4 regions of the Arthrobacter sp. P1_D4 genome follow, and region 3 is predicted to be linked to each of the others. Evidence: riboswitches for the same ligand, from Rfam matches in the RefSeq annotation. Region 3 holds a riboswitch; each other region holds the start of a gene.
What was found. Region 3 has a riboswitch for S-adenosylmethionine ahead of metX (homoserine O-acetyltransferase MetX). Riboswitches for the same ligand answer to the same signal wherever they lie in the genome.
Positions count from the first base shown of each region.

Region 1: another riboswitch for S-adenosylmethionine. It lies ahead of AC1D0A_RS12340 (DUF1737 domain-containing protein); the one in region 3 lies ahead of metX (homoserine O-acetyltransferase MetX).
Region 2: another riboswitch for S-adenosylmethionine. It lies ahead of AC1D0A_RS17900 (aminotransferase class V-fold PLP-dependent enzyme); the one in region 3 lies ahead of metX (homoserine O-acetyltransferase MetX).
Region 4: another riboswitch for S-adenosylmethionine. It lies ahead of AC1D0A_RS13430 (methionine ABC transporter ATP-binding protein); the one in region 3 lies ahead of metX (homoserine O-acetyltransferase MetX).

Region 1 covers NZ_JBFUAU010000011.1:93,637-97,595, reverse strand. The annotation lists gene AC1D0A_RS12350 (aminodeoxychorismate lyase) at 83-1,051, shown strand; gene AC1D0A_RS12345 (ATP-grasp domain-containing protein) at 1,058-2,011, opposite strand; SAM riboswitch class IV at 2,330-2,443, shown strand; gene AC1D0A_RS12340 (DUF1737 domain-containing protein) at 2,456-2,764, shown strand; gene AC1D0A_RS12335 (rhodanese-like domain-containing protein) at 2,761-3,180, shown strand; gene AC1D0A_RS12330 (O-succinylhomoserine sulfhydrylase) at 3,181-3,959, shown strand, end outside.
Region 2 covers NZ_JBFUAU010000018.1:98,279-102,237, forward strand. The annotation lists gene AC1D0A_RS17895 (class I SAM-dependent methyltransferase) at 1-482, opposite strand, end outside; gene AC1D0A_RS17900 (aminotransferase class V-fold PLP-dependent enzyme) at 564-2,003, opposite strand; SAM riboswitch class IV at 2,038-2,151, opposite strand; gene hisN (histidinol-phosphatase) at 2,229-3,059, opposite strand; gene rsgA (ribosome small subunit-dependent GTPase A) at 3,136-3,959, opposite strand, start outside.
Region 3 covers NZ_JBFUAU010000008.1:98,548-102,506, forward strand. The annotation lists gene AC1D0A_RS09125 (bifunctional o-acetylhomoserine/o-acetylserine sulfhydrylase) at 1-1,104, shown strand, start outside; SAM riboswitch class IV at 1,287-1,402, shown strand; gene metX (homoserine O-acetyltransferase MetX) at 1,414-2,553, shown strand; gene AC1D0A_RS09135 (MFS transporter) at 2,720-3,959, shown strand, end outside.
Region 4 covers NZ_JBFUAU010000013.1:6,590-10,548, reverse strand. The annotation lists gene AC1D0A_RS13440 (LLM class flavin-dependent oxidoreductase) at 1-742, opposite strand, end outside; gene AC1D0A_RS13435 (methionine ABC transporter permease) at 789-1,454, opposite strand; gene AC1D0A_RS13430 (methionine ABC transporter ATP-binding protein) at 1,447-2,256, opposite strand; SAM riboswitch class I at 2,396-2,486, opposite strand; gene AC1D0A_RS13425 (CoA-binding protein) at 2,584-3,009, opposite strand; gene acs (acetate--CoA ligase) at 3,318-3,959, shown strand, end outside.

The DNA of each region.
Region 1 (3,959 bases), on a different contig from region 3:
TCAACGTACAAGCCACGCGGAACAGTTCCGAACGGGCAGTGCCCAAATCCTATCCCGGGACCACCGAGACTAAGCTTTAGCCATGACCACTCCTGCCCCTGTTCCTGCGCCCGCGACCGTTCTGGTCTTCCTCGACCCGGCGTTCGACGGCGGCCGCGTTGCCGACGCGTCGCAGCCCCAGCTGATGGCCACGGACCTGGGCGCCACCCGGGGCGACGGCGTTTTCGAATCCCTCCTGGCCGTCGGCGGCCGGCCCCGCAAGATCCAGGCGCACCTGACCCGGCTGGCTGGCTCGGCCCGGCTTCTGGAGCTGGACATCCCCGCCGAGGATGCATGGCGACGGGCGGTGGAAACCGCCATCCGCGAGTTCCGCGGGCAGGAACCCGCCGCGGCTGCACCGGGCGGCGCGGCGCAGGACGAGGTGGTGGTGAAGCTGATTGTCACCCGCGGGCCGGAGGGCGCGGCTGCCCCCACGTGCTGGGTCCAGGCCTCCGCCCCGGCCGCCGCGGGACGGCGGCAGCGCGAGACCGGGATCGACGTCATCCTGCTCGACCGCGGCTACGACAGTGAAGTCGGCGAGCGCGCCCCGTGGCTCCTGCTCGGCGCCAAGACCCTTTCCTACGCCGTGAACATGGCGGCGCTGCGCTACGCCCACCGGCAGGGCGCCGACGACGTCATCTTCACGTCCGCGGACGGCAGGGTGCTGGAGGGTCCGACGTCGACCGTTCTGCTGGCCCACCTGGAAACCTCGGACGACGGCGCCGGCGGAGTCCGCACCGTCCGGCGGCTCATCACGCCCCAGCTGGACAGCGGCATCCTGCCCGGCACGTCACAGGGCGCCCTGTTCACCGCCGCCAAGGCCGCCGGCTGGGAGCTGGGCTACGGCCCGCTGGAGCCGAAGGACCTGCTGGACGCCGACGCGGTCTGGCTGATCTCCAGCATCCGGCTCCTGGCCCCGGTGAACCACATCGACGGGCAGGAAATCGGCACCCCGGAACTCCGGCGCCAGCTCACTGCCGAACTCAACGCCCTCTTCGCGACCATCGAATAGGAACGCTCACCCCAGGGCGTCCGCGGGCACTGCCGGGCACCGGCGGAACGAGGCCGGGTTGAACGCCGGGAGCATGAACGTTGCGAGCACGGCGTCGAGCATTTCCGGGGCCCAGGTGCTGTTCTCCCCCAGGGTCGCGCAGACACCCAGCACCATGGGCGTTCCGTCGGTGCGGCGGCGGATTTGGACCTGGACCGGCCCGGCCAGCCCGAGCGTGCGGACGGCGGCCAGGCCCAGCTTGCGCACATCCCCGGCCTGGTTCGCCGGCACCCTGCGGCTGACCTCGTCGCTGCCGGCGCGTCCATACGGAGTCCTGGTCTTCTCGAGGACCACCGCCACCGGCGCCATCGCGTTGCGTGCCGGGGTGCCGAACACCAGGCACACATAGTCGGCACCCGGGATAAATTCCTGGACCAGTTGCCCCGCCGGCATGTTCTTCCAGCTAACGGAGCCGGTTCCGGCCAGCAGGTGGACACCATGGGAGCCTTTGAAGACCCGAGGCTTGACCACCACGGGGCCGCTGAGGCCGGCGAGGGATGCCGGCGCGGCGGCGAGGTCGCCCGGAACCGCGAACCGGGGCACCGGGATGCCGGCGGCTTGCAGCGCCCAGGTGGTGAACAGGTGGTCGTTGGCGAGGGCCACCGCGGCGGGGTCGGCCACGATGATCCGCACGTCCTGGGCGAATCCGGCGCGGGCCGCGGCCAGGACCGGGAGCTCCACGGTGAGGGTCGGAATGATGACGTTGATGGCTTCGCGGTCCACCACCCGGCGCAGGTCCAGGACCATGTCCGGGTTCGTCGCCGGCAGGAGCCTGACCGCGGCGGCGGGAGCCTCCCCGGCCTGGCGGGTGTCGGCGCGGGCGTCGGAGCCGAGGTACGGGAGGCCCCGGGCTTCGAGCTGGGCCGCGACGGCCCGTCCGGCGGCGCTTGTAATCCCGGTAACGAGTATGCGCGGGCCCACGATTGCTCCATTCCGCCGTCACCGGCCGGACCGCGGCTGCGGCTCCGACCGTTCCAGCCACCGATTCCCAGACAGCTTGTTGATGGACAGGCGAGTCGATTCCGGGACTGCTCGATTCACACATTGCTCGAATCACCTGCAGCTCCGGCCGACTCGTCGGACCTAATCCCCCCAGTAGACGGCGAAACGTCCCGGCAGACACGAGTGGGCTGTACCCGAAACTGGAGCCCGCCACTACTCGCCCGGGCCGCGGTCCGGTTACGGAACATGACGACGGCGGCGGTGCGGGCCGGCGTCGCAGGTGTTACGTTTTTGGGGAGTAATGAGAACCGGTGCCAAGCCCTGACTGGCCGGTCGGCAACCCTCCCTTTCGCGGCGGGGTGCCTCAGGTGAATACTCGGCATTCGAGAATTCGAGCTGCAAGCGTGAAAGAGGAGATCCGTCGTGCCCGAGACGTCAATACCCACAACAGCCACACCCGGTTCAGCACCCGGCGCGGAGAGGCTGGCTTACCGCCTGTTCACCGGCGCGGATGACCGCGCCTTTTGCGAGCGGGTGTCAGCCGCCCTGGCCGAGGGCTACGTGCTGCATGGAAGCCCCGCCGCCAGCTTCAACGGAAGCACCGTGATCGTGGCGCAGGCGCTGGTCCTGCCGGCCGCGATTGCCAGTGCGGACGCCGCCGTGGCCAATGCGGTTGATGAGCTCGACGCCGACGAATTTGGCGCCGACGGAGCCTTCGCGGGCCACGCATGAGCTACGCCGGAGACCTCAGCCCGCAGGAGGCGTGGGCCAAGCTGGAGGCCGGAGCCATCCTGGTGGATGTCCGGACCGAAGGCGAATGGGCCCACATCGGCATCCCGGACACCGCGGCCGCGGGCGAGAGCCGCAACGATCCGCTCTTCATCCAGTGGAACCTTGCCGGCGGCACGCCGAACCCGCACTTCGTGGAACAGCTAAGGCAGCAGGCGCCGGCGGACACCGCCGTCGAACTGGTGTTCCTTTGCCGTTCCGGTGCCCGGTCGATCGGCGCCGCGACGGCCGCGACGGCCGCCGGCTACACCTCGTACAACGTCCTTGAGGGCTTCGAAGGCGAGACCGACCGCTTTGGCGAACGCACCGTCAATGGCTGGAAGAACCGCGGCCTGCCCACCAACCTCGGAAAGATCTAAGTGACTTTCAATCCCGACGCCGCCGGCTGGGCGGCCGACACCCAGGCTGTCCGTGGCGGCCTTGACCGCACCGGCTTCCAGGAGACCACCGAGCCGATCTTCCTCAACTCAGGATTCGTCTACGAGTCCGCGGCCGCCGCCGAGCGCGCCTTCACCGGGGAGGACGAGCGCTTCGTCTACTCCCGCTACGGCAACCCCTCCGTCGCCACCTTCCAGGAGCGGCTGCGGCTGCTCGAGGGAACGGAGGCGTGTTTCGCGACGGCGTCCGGCATGTCCGCCGTCTTCACCGCCCTGGGCGCGCTGCTGGCGGCCGGCGACCGGGTGGTCGCGGCCCGCTCGCTGTTTGGCTCGTGCTTCGTGATCCTCAACGAAATCCTGCCGCGCTGGGGTGTCGAGACGGTCTTCGTAGACGGTCCGGACCTGGAGCAGTGGCAGTCCGCGCTGTCCGTGCCGACCACCGCGGTGTTCTTCGAGTCGCCGTCGAACCCGATGCAGGAAATCGTGGACATCGCCGCCGTGAGCAAACTGGCGCACGCGGCCGGCGCCACGGTGGTGGTTGACAACGTCTTCGCCACCCCGCTGCTCCAGCGCTGCGGCGACCTCGGCGCGGACGTGGTGGTCTACTCCGGCACCAAGCACATCGACGGCCAGGGCCGCGTCCTGGGCGGAGCCATCCTGGGCACCAAGGAATTCATCGACGGGCCCGTCAAGCAGCTCATGCGGCACACCGGTCCGGCGCTTTCGGCGTTCAACGCCTGGGTGCTCACCAAGGGCCTGGA
Region 2 (3,959 bases), on a different contig from region 3:
CGGTGCACCCAGGGCACGCTGGTGTCCAGCTGGTTCCAGATCAGGCCCAGCACGCCGTGCGGCCGCAGGATCCGGGCAATCTCGGCGCAGGCCAGGCCTGGGTCGCACCAGTGCCACGCCTGGGCAACCGTGACCAGGTCAAAGGACTCCGGCTCGAGACCGGTGTCCTCGGCGCTGCCCTCGATGGCGGTGACGTCCGGCAGGGTCCGGCGCAACTGCTCAAGCATGTCGGCAGAGGGGTCCACGGCCACCGTGGCCAGTCCGCGTTCTGCCAAAAGGGAAGTGAACTTCCCGGTGCCCGCGCCAATGTCCGCGGCGTCCCTGGCTCCCGCCCGGACCAGCCAGTCGGCCGACTCCTGCGGATAGCCGGGGCGGACGCGTTCATAGTGCTCGCCGCCGTCCTGGAAGCTTTGTCCGAGTTCCTGGCGCCGCTCGCTGTGCAGCTTCGGTCCGCTGTGGAGCCTGGGTCCGGCGCTTGCCACGTGCGATCTCCTTCGGGAAGGTCCTGCTTGTTACAGATACCTTTCGAATTTACCGCACCCGCGCCGGGCCCCGGTCCTGCGCTAGTCGAGGGTGCAGGGCGCAGCGCCGGCCGTGCCCGGGGTGTTCGGCGCCCAGTGGGGGTAGCTGCGGGTATCGTTGGCCGGCACCCAGCGCCCGGCGTCCACCACGTAATCCCAGCCGAGTCCGTTTTGCCGCAGCTGCTGCAGGCCGGCCAGCAGGCGTTCGGCGTCCTCCAGTCGTGAGCCGAGGCCGAAGCTGGCCCGCAGGGAGCCGGCGGGCAGGCCGAGCCGCTTGAGCAGCGGGTGGGCGCAGAAGCGGCCGTCGCGCAGGCCAATGCCGTGTTCGGCCGACAGGTAGGCGGCCACCAGTCCGGCGTCGTAGCCTGCCACGGAAAAGTTCACGACGCCGATCGTGCCGGTGTCCGGCTGATCGCCTCCAGTGGAAGAAGCGGAGGAAGAATCGGAAGCAGAATCGGCAAAGATCCGGTGCACGGTTACCCCTTCGATGCCCTGGAGGCCCTCGACGAGGAAGGACCGGATGGCGTCCTCGTGGGCCTGCCACTGCTCCGAGTCCAGGGCTGCAATGACCTGGGTGGCGCGGGCGAGGGCCGCCGCACCGAGGACGTTCGGCGAGCCGCCCTCGTGCCGGGCGGGTCCTGTGGTCCAGCTGACGGAGTCGAGCCGGGCATCGCGGACCGCGCCGCCGCCGGCCAGGTGCGGGGTGCCGGCGTCGAGCCAGTCCGTCCGCCCCACCAGCACGCCGGCGCCGAACGGGGCGTACAGCTTGTGCCCCGAGAAGGCGAGGTAATCGACGTCGTCCGCGGCGATATTGATCCGCCGGTGCGGGGCGAGCTGCGCGGCGTCGACAACGATCCTGGCGCCGTATTCGTGCGCCAGTGCGGCCAGGGTCCGGATCGGGAGGATCTCCCCGGTGACGTTGGAGGCGCCAGTGACGGCCAGCAGGCTGACGCCGCCGCGGGCGAGTTCGTCGCGCAGGCGGTCCACGGTGGCCGCGAGGGTGGCGGCGGCCACGACGCTGCGGTGCGGGACATTCTGCCAGGGCAGGAGGTTGGCGTGGTGTTCGATGTCGAGGTAGAGGACCTCGCCCGCGGGCCGCCCGTCGCGCAGCGGCAGGCAGCCGGCCAGCAGGTTCAGGGAATCGGTGGTGTTGCGCGTGAAGATCACGGAATCGCCGGGCCGGCCGCCCACGAAGTCCCGCACGATGTCCCGAGCGTTCTCGTAGACGGAGGTGCTGATCTGCGATGCGTAGCCGGCGCCACGGTGCACGCTTGCGTAGTACGGCAGGATTTCGTTCAGGTAGGCCGAGACCACGGACAGGGCCGGGGCAGAGGCGCCGTAGTCGAGGTTGGCGTAGCGCGCGTGGCCGCCGGTGATCAGCGGGGCCTGGATCTCGGCCCCGGTGACGGCTGCCAGCGGGCGGGCCGCGAGGGCAAGCCGTGCATGGAATTCAGGGGCAACGGGGAAAATGGCAGTTGTCATGGGACCTCACTCGAACAGGACCCCACACCGTGGGAATCCGCGCTTGCCGGGTCCGTTCCGGACCGGCCAGGTCGTCACCCGGGGCACCCCACCGCGACTGGAGGGTTGCCGGCCAGCAAACCGGGGTTTAGCGCTGGCACTCGTGACCTGCATCGAGCGTAGGACATCGGCGCAGCCGGGGAAAAGGCGGCCGCCGATTGTGAAGCGGATTATTACGGGCGCGGATCAGTTGTTCGGGTGGGCCTGGAAGAGGTCGTCGAGTCCGGGGTTGAGACGCTTGAGGACTTCCGAGTGCAGGATCGAATTGGTGGCCAGGGCGTTGCCGCCGAAGGGGCCGTCCTCGCCTTCGAGCGAGGTGAAGCGGCCGCCGGCCTCGGTCACGATCGGCACCAGGGCGGCCATGTCGTAGAGATTCAGCTCGGGTTCGCAGGCGATGTCCACGGCTCCCTCGGCCACGAGGCAGTACGACCAGAAGTCACCGTAGGCGCGGGTCCGCCACACTTCCTCGGTCAGGCCCAGGAACTCATCCAGGTTCCCGCGTTCCTTCCAGCCGCCAAGGCTGGAGTAGGACAGCGACGCGTCCTCGAGATTGGAGACGTTGGATACCTTCAACCGTGTGGCGGCGGCGAGCGAGCGGCCGGTGTAGGCGCCTGCACCCTTGGCGGCCCACCAGCGCTTGCCCAGTGCCGGCGCGCTGACGACGCCGACCACCGGCTCGCCCTCATCGACGAGGGCGATCAGGGTGGCCCAGACCGGGACGCCGCGGACAAAGTTCTTCGTGCCGTCGATCGGGTCGATGATCCACCGGCGGGAACCGTGGCCCGAGCTGCCGAACTCTTCGCCCAGGACCGCGTCACGCGGACGTGACCGGGAGAGCTGGCCGCGGATGGCCTCTTCCGCGGACTTGTCGGCATCGGTGACGGGTGTGAGGTCGGGCTTCGTCTCGATCCGAAGGTCGAGCGCCTTGAAGCGGCTCATGGTCTGGGAATCGACCGAATCTGCCAGTACATGGGCAAGGCGCAGGTCATCGTTGTAGCTCGAAGCTGGTTGGCTCATGGTTCCAAACTACCGTCAAACCCGGCTGCCGGGCGGGAGGCCGCGGCTCGGCGCCGCCGCCCCGTTGCCGGTCCGGCTAGGAAACGGTGCCCAGTTCCTTGGTTTCCTGCGCTTCCATCCGCGGGTCAGTGCCCAGCAGCCGGCGCAGGGACGCGAGCCTGGCCGGTCCCGAGGGCCCCGCGTGCCCGGCCGCAACCCACTTGTCGACCCCGCAGTTGACGGCGGTGGAGTCATGCTTGCAGCCGCGTTCGCAATCATCGGTGCCCGGTTCCAGGTCCGGGAAGGAACGCAGGATCCGGTCCGGGTCCACGTGGGCCAGGCCGAAGGACCGGATGCCGGGGGTGTCGATGATCCAGCTCCCGGCCGGGGCATCGTTGACTTTGAGCGCCAGTGCCGACGAGGACGTGTGGCGGCCGCGGCCGGTGACCGCGTTCACGCCTCCCGTGGCCCGCTCGGCCCCGGTCAGGGCGTTGACCATGGTTGACTTGCCGACGCCGGAGTGGCCCAGCATCACGGTGACCTTGCCGTCGAGGTAGTCGCGCAGCTGGGATACCGCGTCCTTGTCGAGCCGGGCGGAGAGCCCGTCGTCGGAGCGGGCGTCGATGCCGGAAGCGGCGGAGTCGGCGGTCTTGGAGATGATGACGGGGAAGTCGAGGTGCTGGTAGTTGGACAGCAGCTCGGCGGGATCCTTGACGTCGGCCTTGGTGACGAGCAGCAGCGGTTCGATGCCGGCGTCGTACGCGGCGACCAGTGCGCGGTCGATGAAACCGGTCCGCGGCTCGGGGTTGGCGGCGGCGACCACCACCACCAGCTGGTCGGCATTGGCCACGACGGCACGTTCGATCGGGTCCGTGTCGTCGGCGCTGCGGCGCAGCAGCGTCTTGCGGTCCTGGATCTTGA
Region 3 (3,959 bases):
GCCAGCCTGGAAGGAGGCCTCGCGGCGCTGCTGCTCAGCTCCGGCCAGGCCGCCGAGACGTTCGCGATCCTCAACATCGCCGAGGCCGGGGACCATGTGGTGGCCAGCCCCAGCCTCTACGGCGGAACCTACAACCTGCTCGCGCACACGCTGAAGAAGTTCGGCATCTCCGTGACCTTCGTGGCGGACCCGGACAACCTGGACCAGTGGCGGGACGCCGTCCAGCCCAACACCAAGCTGTTTTTCGGCGAAGTGGTCTCCAACCCCCGCCAGGACGTCCTGGACATCGAGGGCGTCTCCCGCGTGGCGCACGAGGCCGGCGTGCCGCTGGTGGTCGACAACACGCTCTCCACCCCCTACCTGATCCGGCCGATCGAGTGGGGCGCGGACATCGTGGTCCATTCGGCCACCAAGTACCTCGGCGGGCACGGCGCCGCAATCGCCGGCGTGATCGTGGACTCCGGCAACTTCGACTTCGGGAAAGACCCGGAGCGGTTCCCCGGCTTCAACACCCCGGACCCCACCTACAACGGCCTGGTTTACGCCCGCGACCTCGGAGCCGACGGCGCGCTGGGCGCGAACCTCTCCTACATCCTCAAGGCCCGGGTCCAGCTCCTGCGCGACCTCGGCTCCGCGGTGTCCCCGTTCAACGCCTTCCTCATCGCCCAGGGCATCGAAACGCTGAGCCTGCGCGTCGAGCGCCACGTGGCCAACGCCACGAAGGTGGCGCAATGGCTGGAGGGGCGGGACGACGTCGAATCGGTCGCCTACGCCGGGCTGCCGTCCAGCCCCTGGTACGAGCGCGGCCGCAAGTACGGGCCCAAGGGGACAGGCGCCGTCGTGGCGTTCAACATCGCCGGGGGAGCGGAGGCCGGCAAGCGGTTCGTCGATGCCCTCGAACTGCACTCGCACGTCGCGAACATCGGCGATGTCCGGTCGCTGGTGATCCATCCGGCGTCGACCACCCACAGCCAGCTCTCGCCCGAACAGCAGGTGATCGCCGGGGTGAATCCCGGGCTGGTGCGGCTTTCGGTGGGACTGGAGCATATTGACGACATCCTGGCGGACCTCGACGCCGGATTCCGCGCGGCCAAGACCGCCTAGACGGAAGCCCACGCGGAATTTCCCCACCTTGCTGGCATGACGCCGGGAATCGCCGGCACTTCGGCGCGACCCGCCGGTCACGGCTGTCAAAGGTGGGGAAACTGCGGTGCTGACGGGTCCGGCTGTCACATGGAAGTCATAATCTTCGTGATTTCCGCACCCTGTTTCGTAGACTCGTACCAGGTCATGAGTGCCAGCGACAGCCCCGGCTTGCTGGCCGGCAACCCTCCTTTTGCGGCGGGGTGCCCCGGGTGAAGACCTGGCCTGCCGGTCAGCTGACGGCGGGCAAGCGCGAAGATAGGTCCTCACATGACGATTGCCGTCACCCGCACGGGTGTTCCCGAAACCAAACCATCCCGGACCCCTGACGGGACCGTCCAGTTCGTCAGGATCGGTGATCTGCAGCTCGAATCCGGGACTCCGTTGCCGGATGTGGTGCTCGCCTACGAGACGTGGGGGACCCTGAACGCGGACGCCTCCAACGCAGTGCTCATTGAACACGCCCTGACCGGCGACACACACGTGACCCGCGGCGAGAGCGGGGAGCCCGGCTGGTGGGAACAGCTCGCCGGACCCGGGGCTCCCGTGGACACGGACAAGTACTTCGTCGTTTCGATCAACATCCTGGGCGGCTGCTACGGATCCACCGGACCTTCCACCCCGGCCCCCGACGGGCGCCCCTGGGGATCGCGGTTCCCGCTGGTCACCCTGCGGGACACCGCCGCCGCCGAGGCGCGGCTGGCCGATGCCCTGGGCATCGGCAGCTGGTACGCGGTGCTGGGCGGCTCGCTCGGCGGCGCGCGGGCCCTTGAATGGGCCGTCACGTTTCCCGGCCGGGTCCGGCGCTGCGCCGTGATTTCCGTCGGCGCCAGCAGCACTGCCGAACAGATTGCCTTCGCGCAGGCACAGACGCTGGCCATCCGCCAGGACCCCCACTTCAGGGGCGGGGACTACTACGGCGGCCCGGAACCCGAGTCGGGGCTCGCCCTCGCCCGCCGCATCGCGCACATCACCTACCGCTCAGCGGCCGAACTGGACGGCCGGTTTGGCCGCAACGCCCAAGAGTCCGAGACGCCCCTGGAAGCCGGATCGCTGGCCGGACGCGGGCGCTATCAGGTGGAAAGCTACCTGGACCACCAGGGCAGCAAACTGGCCCGGCGTTTCGACGCGAACAGCTACATCGCGATCACCGAAGCCCTCATGAGCCACGATGTCTGCCGGGGGCGCGGAGGTCTCGGGGAGGCACTGGCCCCGGCCACCGCAGAATTCCTGGTGGCGGCCGTGGACTCGGACCGCCTGTATTTCCCGGCCCAGTCCCGTCAACTGGCAGAGGCCCTGCCGGGCGGCCCGGAACTGCATATCATTCAAGCGCCAATCGGCCACGACGGCTTCCTGACCGAAATCGGCCAGCTCAGCGGGCAGCTCCGGGAGACCTTCTTCAGCCACTAGGCCGGCCCGCTTGTGCATTTTTGCAGATGCGCTCTGCACTAATGGCCGTTGAGGCTGAGGGCCGGAGCGTCCATACTCATGGGGAATGACGCCCTGTGCCCTAAATCACAAGCGTCCTCAGTCCAATGGTCCACAGGGTGTCGATGGAGACGCCGAAGGAGTCACGATGAGTACGGAAAACGCCGCAAGGCGCGCTGAAGAAACCGACGTCAAAACGTCCGGCCTGAAGAAGGTGGTGGCGGCCTCCATGGCCGGCACCGTGGTTGAGTGGTACGAGTTTTTCCTCTACGCCTCCGCCGCCACCCTTGTGTTCGGCAAGCTGTTCTTCCCGAACACCGGTTCGGAACTGGATGGCATCCTCGCCGCTTTCCTCACCTACGCGGTCGGCTTCATTGCCCGCCCGATCGGCGGCATCGTCTTCGGCCACTTCGGCGACAAGTTCGGCCGCAAGCAGTTGCTCCAGCTGAGCATCATCCTTGTCGGCGTTGCCACCTTCGCCATGGGCTGCCTGCCCACCTTCGCGCAGATCGGCTACTGGGCCCCGGCCCTGCTGGTCTTCCTGCGCTTCGCCCAGGGCTTCGCCGTTGGCGGTGAATGGGGCGGCGCAGTCCTTCTCGTCGCCGAACACAGCCCGAGCAAGTCCCGCGGATTCTGGGCAAGCTGGCCGCAGTCGGCGGTTCCGATGGGCAACCTCCTGGCCACGGCTGTCCTCTTCACCCTTTCCGCCACGTTGTCCTCCGCCGACTTCCTCAGCTGGGGCTGGCGCGTAGCCTTCTGGCTCTCCGCCGTGATCGTGCTGGTCGGCTACTACATCCGCACCAAGGTCCAGGACGCCCCCATCTTCCTGGAGGCCCGCAAGGAGGTCGAGGCCGGCCACAAGGGCTACGGCGTGGCCGAGGTCTTCCGCCGCTACCCGCGCGGCGTCTTCACCGCCATGGGTCTGCGCTTCGCCGAGAACATTCTCTACTACCTTGTGGTCACCTTCTCGATCACTTACCTGAAGGTCATCGTCCAGACGGACACCTCGCGGATCCTGCTGCTGCTGCTTGTGGCGCACATCGTCCACTTCGCCGTGATCCCGATGGTCGGCAGGCTCTCGGACAACGTCGGCCGCAAGCCGGTCTACATGGCCGGCGCCATCCTCGGCGGAACGTGGGGATTCTTCGCGTTCCCGATGATGGACACCAAGAACGACCTCGTCATCCTCGCTGCGATCACCATCGGCCTGCTGTTCCACTCCCTGATGTACGCCGGCCAGCCGGCGCTCATGGCCGAAATGTTCCCGACCCGGATGCGCTACTCCGGCGTCTCGCTGGGCTACCAGGTCACCTCGATTGTGGCCGGTTCGCTGGCTCCGATCATCGCCGTCGCGCTCCTGGGCCAGTACAAGTCCTCGGTCCCGGTCG
Region 4 (3,959 bases), on a different contig from region 3:
AGAACTGCTGGCCGCGGCCGGAGCTCCCGGCCTGGAAAAGCACCGGGGTGCGTTGCGGCGAAGGGGCCGCGAGGTGGGGTCCGTCGATCGAGTACCGGGGTCCGCGGTGGTAGATCTTGCTGACTTTCTCCGGGTCCGCGTGGACTCCGGTCGCCTTGTCCCGGAGCAGCGCGTCGTCCTCCCAGGATCCTTCCCACAATTTGTAGGCGGCCTCGACGTATTCGTCCGCCCAGTCGTAGCGTTCGTCATGCCTGGTCAGCTCGGTGGCGTTGAAGTTCCGGTGCGCGTTTTCCAGCACGCTGGTGACGATGTTCCAGGCCACCCGGCCGTCGCTGATGTGATCCAGGGTGGACATCTGCCGGGCGAACTGGAACGGGTGGCTCTGAATCACCGACGACGTCGCGGCCAGTCCGATCTCCCGCGTTCCGGTCGCGAGCGCGGAGAGCAGGATAAGGGGGTCGTTGGACGGCACCTGCAGGCCCTTTTTCAGCAGCGATGCCCACCCGCCGTCGTAGTCGCCGTAGAGACCGACGACGTCGGCGAAGAAGATCGCGTCAAACTTGGCGTCTTCGAGCTGGCGGGCCAGGTCGATCCAGAGCTGGAGTTCGTTGAACCGGTGCTGCTGGGCTTCCGGGCGCCGCCACTGGCCGCCCATGATGTGGCTGGACGTGTTCATCACGAAGGCGCTGATCAGCAGGCGGGGGCGGGGTCCGTCGAAACGGGTACTGGGTGTTGAAGTCATGGGGTGCTTTCCGCTGTGGGAGGTGGGACGATGGTGCTGCCGGCGCTCAGAGGCGCTTGTCCAGGCGCCGGGCAACATAGGATCCGCCCAGCTGAACGATGGTGACCAGCAGGATCATCAGGACTATGGCGGTGATCATGAGCGGTGTCTCGTAGCGGTAATAGCCGTACCGGATGGCGAAGTCGCCGATTCCGCCGCCGCCCACCAGGCCGGCCATCGCCGAGTAGGAGATGAAGCTGACGGTCATGATGGTGATGGAGCTGACGAGTCCGGGCTTCGCCTCCACAATCAGGACGTCCCGGACGATCTGGGACCGGCTGGCGCCCATGGACCGTGCCGCTTCGACCACTCCGCCGCCGAGCTGGCTCAGGTTCTGTTCCACGAAGCGGGCGAAATACGGAATGGCGTTGAGGGTCAGCGGGACAATGACGGCGGCCGTGCCGATGGTCGTGCCGACAATGAACCTAGTCACGGGAATGATTGCGATCAGCAGGATCAGGAACGGGAACGAGCGGAGCAGGTTGACCAGCCCGTCCAGGACCCGGTGCAGCTTTGGCCTGTGCTTGAGCCCGTTGGGACCGATGGTGTAGAGCAGGACACCCAGCGGTGTCCCGAGCAGCACCGCCAGCGGGATGGCCACCAGCAGCATGGTGAGGGTCTGCCCCATGGCGACGCCGATTTCGGGCAGGACTTCCAGGATGCGGTCAAACATTGATCAGGCCCTCCGACGCGGCTGTGGTGTGGGCGCCCCTCCCGGAGCGGTCCAGCTGGATCTCATCGGAGACCAGGTAGCGGCCGATCGACGTCGCCGGGTGGAAGCCGGGGCGTTGGAGTTCGGCGAGGTCGAACTGCTCCACGACCCGGCCTTCTTCCATGACCGCGACGTTGTCCGCGATGGCCTTGATGACATTCATCTCGTGGGTGACCACCACGATTGTGATGCCGAATTCGGCGTTGACGTCGGCCAGGTACTGCAGGACCGATGACGTCGTCCGGGGATCCACGGCCGACGTCGGCTCGTCGCAGAGCAGCACTTTGGGCCCGGTGGCGAGGGCGCGGGCGATCGCCACCCGCTGTTTCTGGCCCCCGGAGAGTTTGGCCGGATACGTTCCCGCTTTGTCGGCGAGGTCCACGATTTCCAGGGTTTCGGCGGCCCGCCGCCGGCGTTCCGCCTTCCCCACGCCGGCGAACTTCAGGGACAGCTCCACATTTTCCTGGGCTGTGAGGTTGTTGAGGAGATTGAAGTGCTGGAAAATCATGCCGATGTCGTGCCGCTTGGTCCGCAGCTCGGCGTCGGACAGGGTCACCAGGTCCACGCCGTCCACCAGGACGCGGCCCGACGTCGGGCGCTCGAGGAGGTTGATGTTGCGCAGCAGCGTGGATTTGCCGGCGCCGGAGAACCCGATGATGCCCTGGATGGTGCCCCGCCTGATGTGCAGGCTGACGTCATCGACGGCCGTGAAAGGTCCCGCGGCCGAGGCGAATGACGTGCTGACGTTCTGGATCTCGATCACAGGCCCCCACCTGCTCGGGGCCGCGGCGCTGCCGCTGTCTGCGTGTTCATGATTTCCTCCGGGCTCGCCCGAGGAAAGCCCTGGGTCCTGGCTTCCGGGCAGCGCTGAGCGAAGCCGGGGAGCCTCAGAACACAGTGGTTCTCCATCGGTCCTGGCGGTAGCACCGTCCTCAAAGGAGGGGGTTGCTGCGGCGTCACGGAGCCAGATCTCTCAGCCGCTCGGGATGGTTACGAGTCCATCTCACACGGCATGAGGCCGGATACGGAAAAAGCCGGTCACATTTTGTAACCGACTCTTCCCGATCTGTTGATCGTCATTCCCGGGCCGTCAGATGCCCACGCGCCAGCCTTCGCGGGCGGGGCACGCGTTCACGACGACGTCCAGCCCGGCGGCCTTCGCGCGGTCCGTCGCGGCGTCATCGAAGACGCCCAGCTGCAGCCAGACGGCCTTGGCACCTACCGCGATGGCCTCGTCTATGACTGCGCCCACCCTGTGGGAGTTGACGAAGCAGTCCACGACGTCGATCGGGTGCTTCTCCGCCGGGATGTCAGTCAGGGAACGGTACCCCTTCTCGCCGTGGACGTCGTCGCCGGGCAGGTTGACCGGGATGATTTCCATGCCCATCCGGTCCCGGACATAGAGGGAGACCTCATACGCCGAGCGCCATTCGTTGGTGGTGAGGCCGACCACCGCCCACGTGCCTTTGGTTCGCATGAGGCGGTCAATGACTGCCGGATCGTTAACATGGGCCATGCATCAACCATACTCCTGCGACCTTTCCGGACAATTGCCGAATAAATGAATGATTTGGGCCGGACGCATGCCGGGTGAACGAATATTACGGCGCTCCCGCACGCCGATTTTGCGGAATCGTGCATCTGAAGTTCTAGTAGGTAGTGACCATCCCGAGCGGCCGAGAGACCTGGATCGATGACGCCGCAGCAACCCCCCGGTGACGTGAGACGACCATTCCCACGCAACCGCTCCGCCCTCCTTCGGTGATATTCGAGGGCGCCGGAGCAACCAAGGGGTGCTACTGCCAGGACCGATGGAGTGCAGCAATGACCCCTGAGAATTCTTCCGCTCTGCCCACCTTTGCCCGGACTGCGTCCGAGGCATTCCCACAAACCACTTCGGACGCGACGGCGAACGAAGCAGGGCTGCGTGACGCGCCCGGCTCCTCTCGCGGCTCTTCGGGATGGTCCCTGAACGAGCCCACGGACGGCGCAGTGCACGGCGTCCCCGCCGACGGGCCGGCGCGTCACCGCAGCACCACCTCCGGAGACCACCCTCCCCGGCACGGCGCCGCCGCGACCGCGGGTACTGTCCAGGCAGAGACGGTTGCGTTCTGGGAAACCCAGGCTCTCCGCCTCGACTGGGCGGACCTGCCTGGCGGCGCAACGGAGCAAACCAAGCCCTGGCACACCGCGCACCGCCGGGTCCCTGCCGACGTCGTGGCCGGCACCGGACCGCAGATCACCTGGTTCGAAGGGGGCAGGCTCAATGTCGCCTACAACTGCGTCGACCGCCACGTAGCGGCGGGGCGTGGAGACAAGGTGGCCCTGCACTTTGAGGGCGAGCCCGGCGACCGCCGCGCCGTCACCTACGCCGAACTCCAGCGCGAGGTTTCCAAAGCCGCCAATGCCCTCCTGGATCTCGGTATCACCAAGGGCGACCGGGTGGTCATCTACCTCCCCGTCATC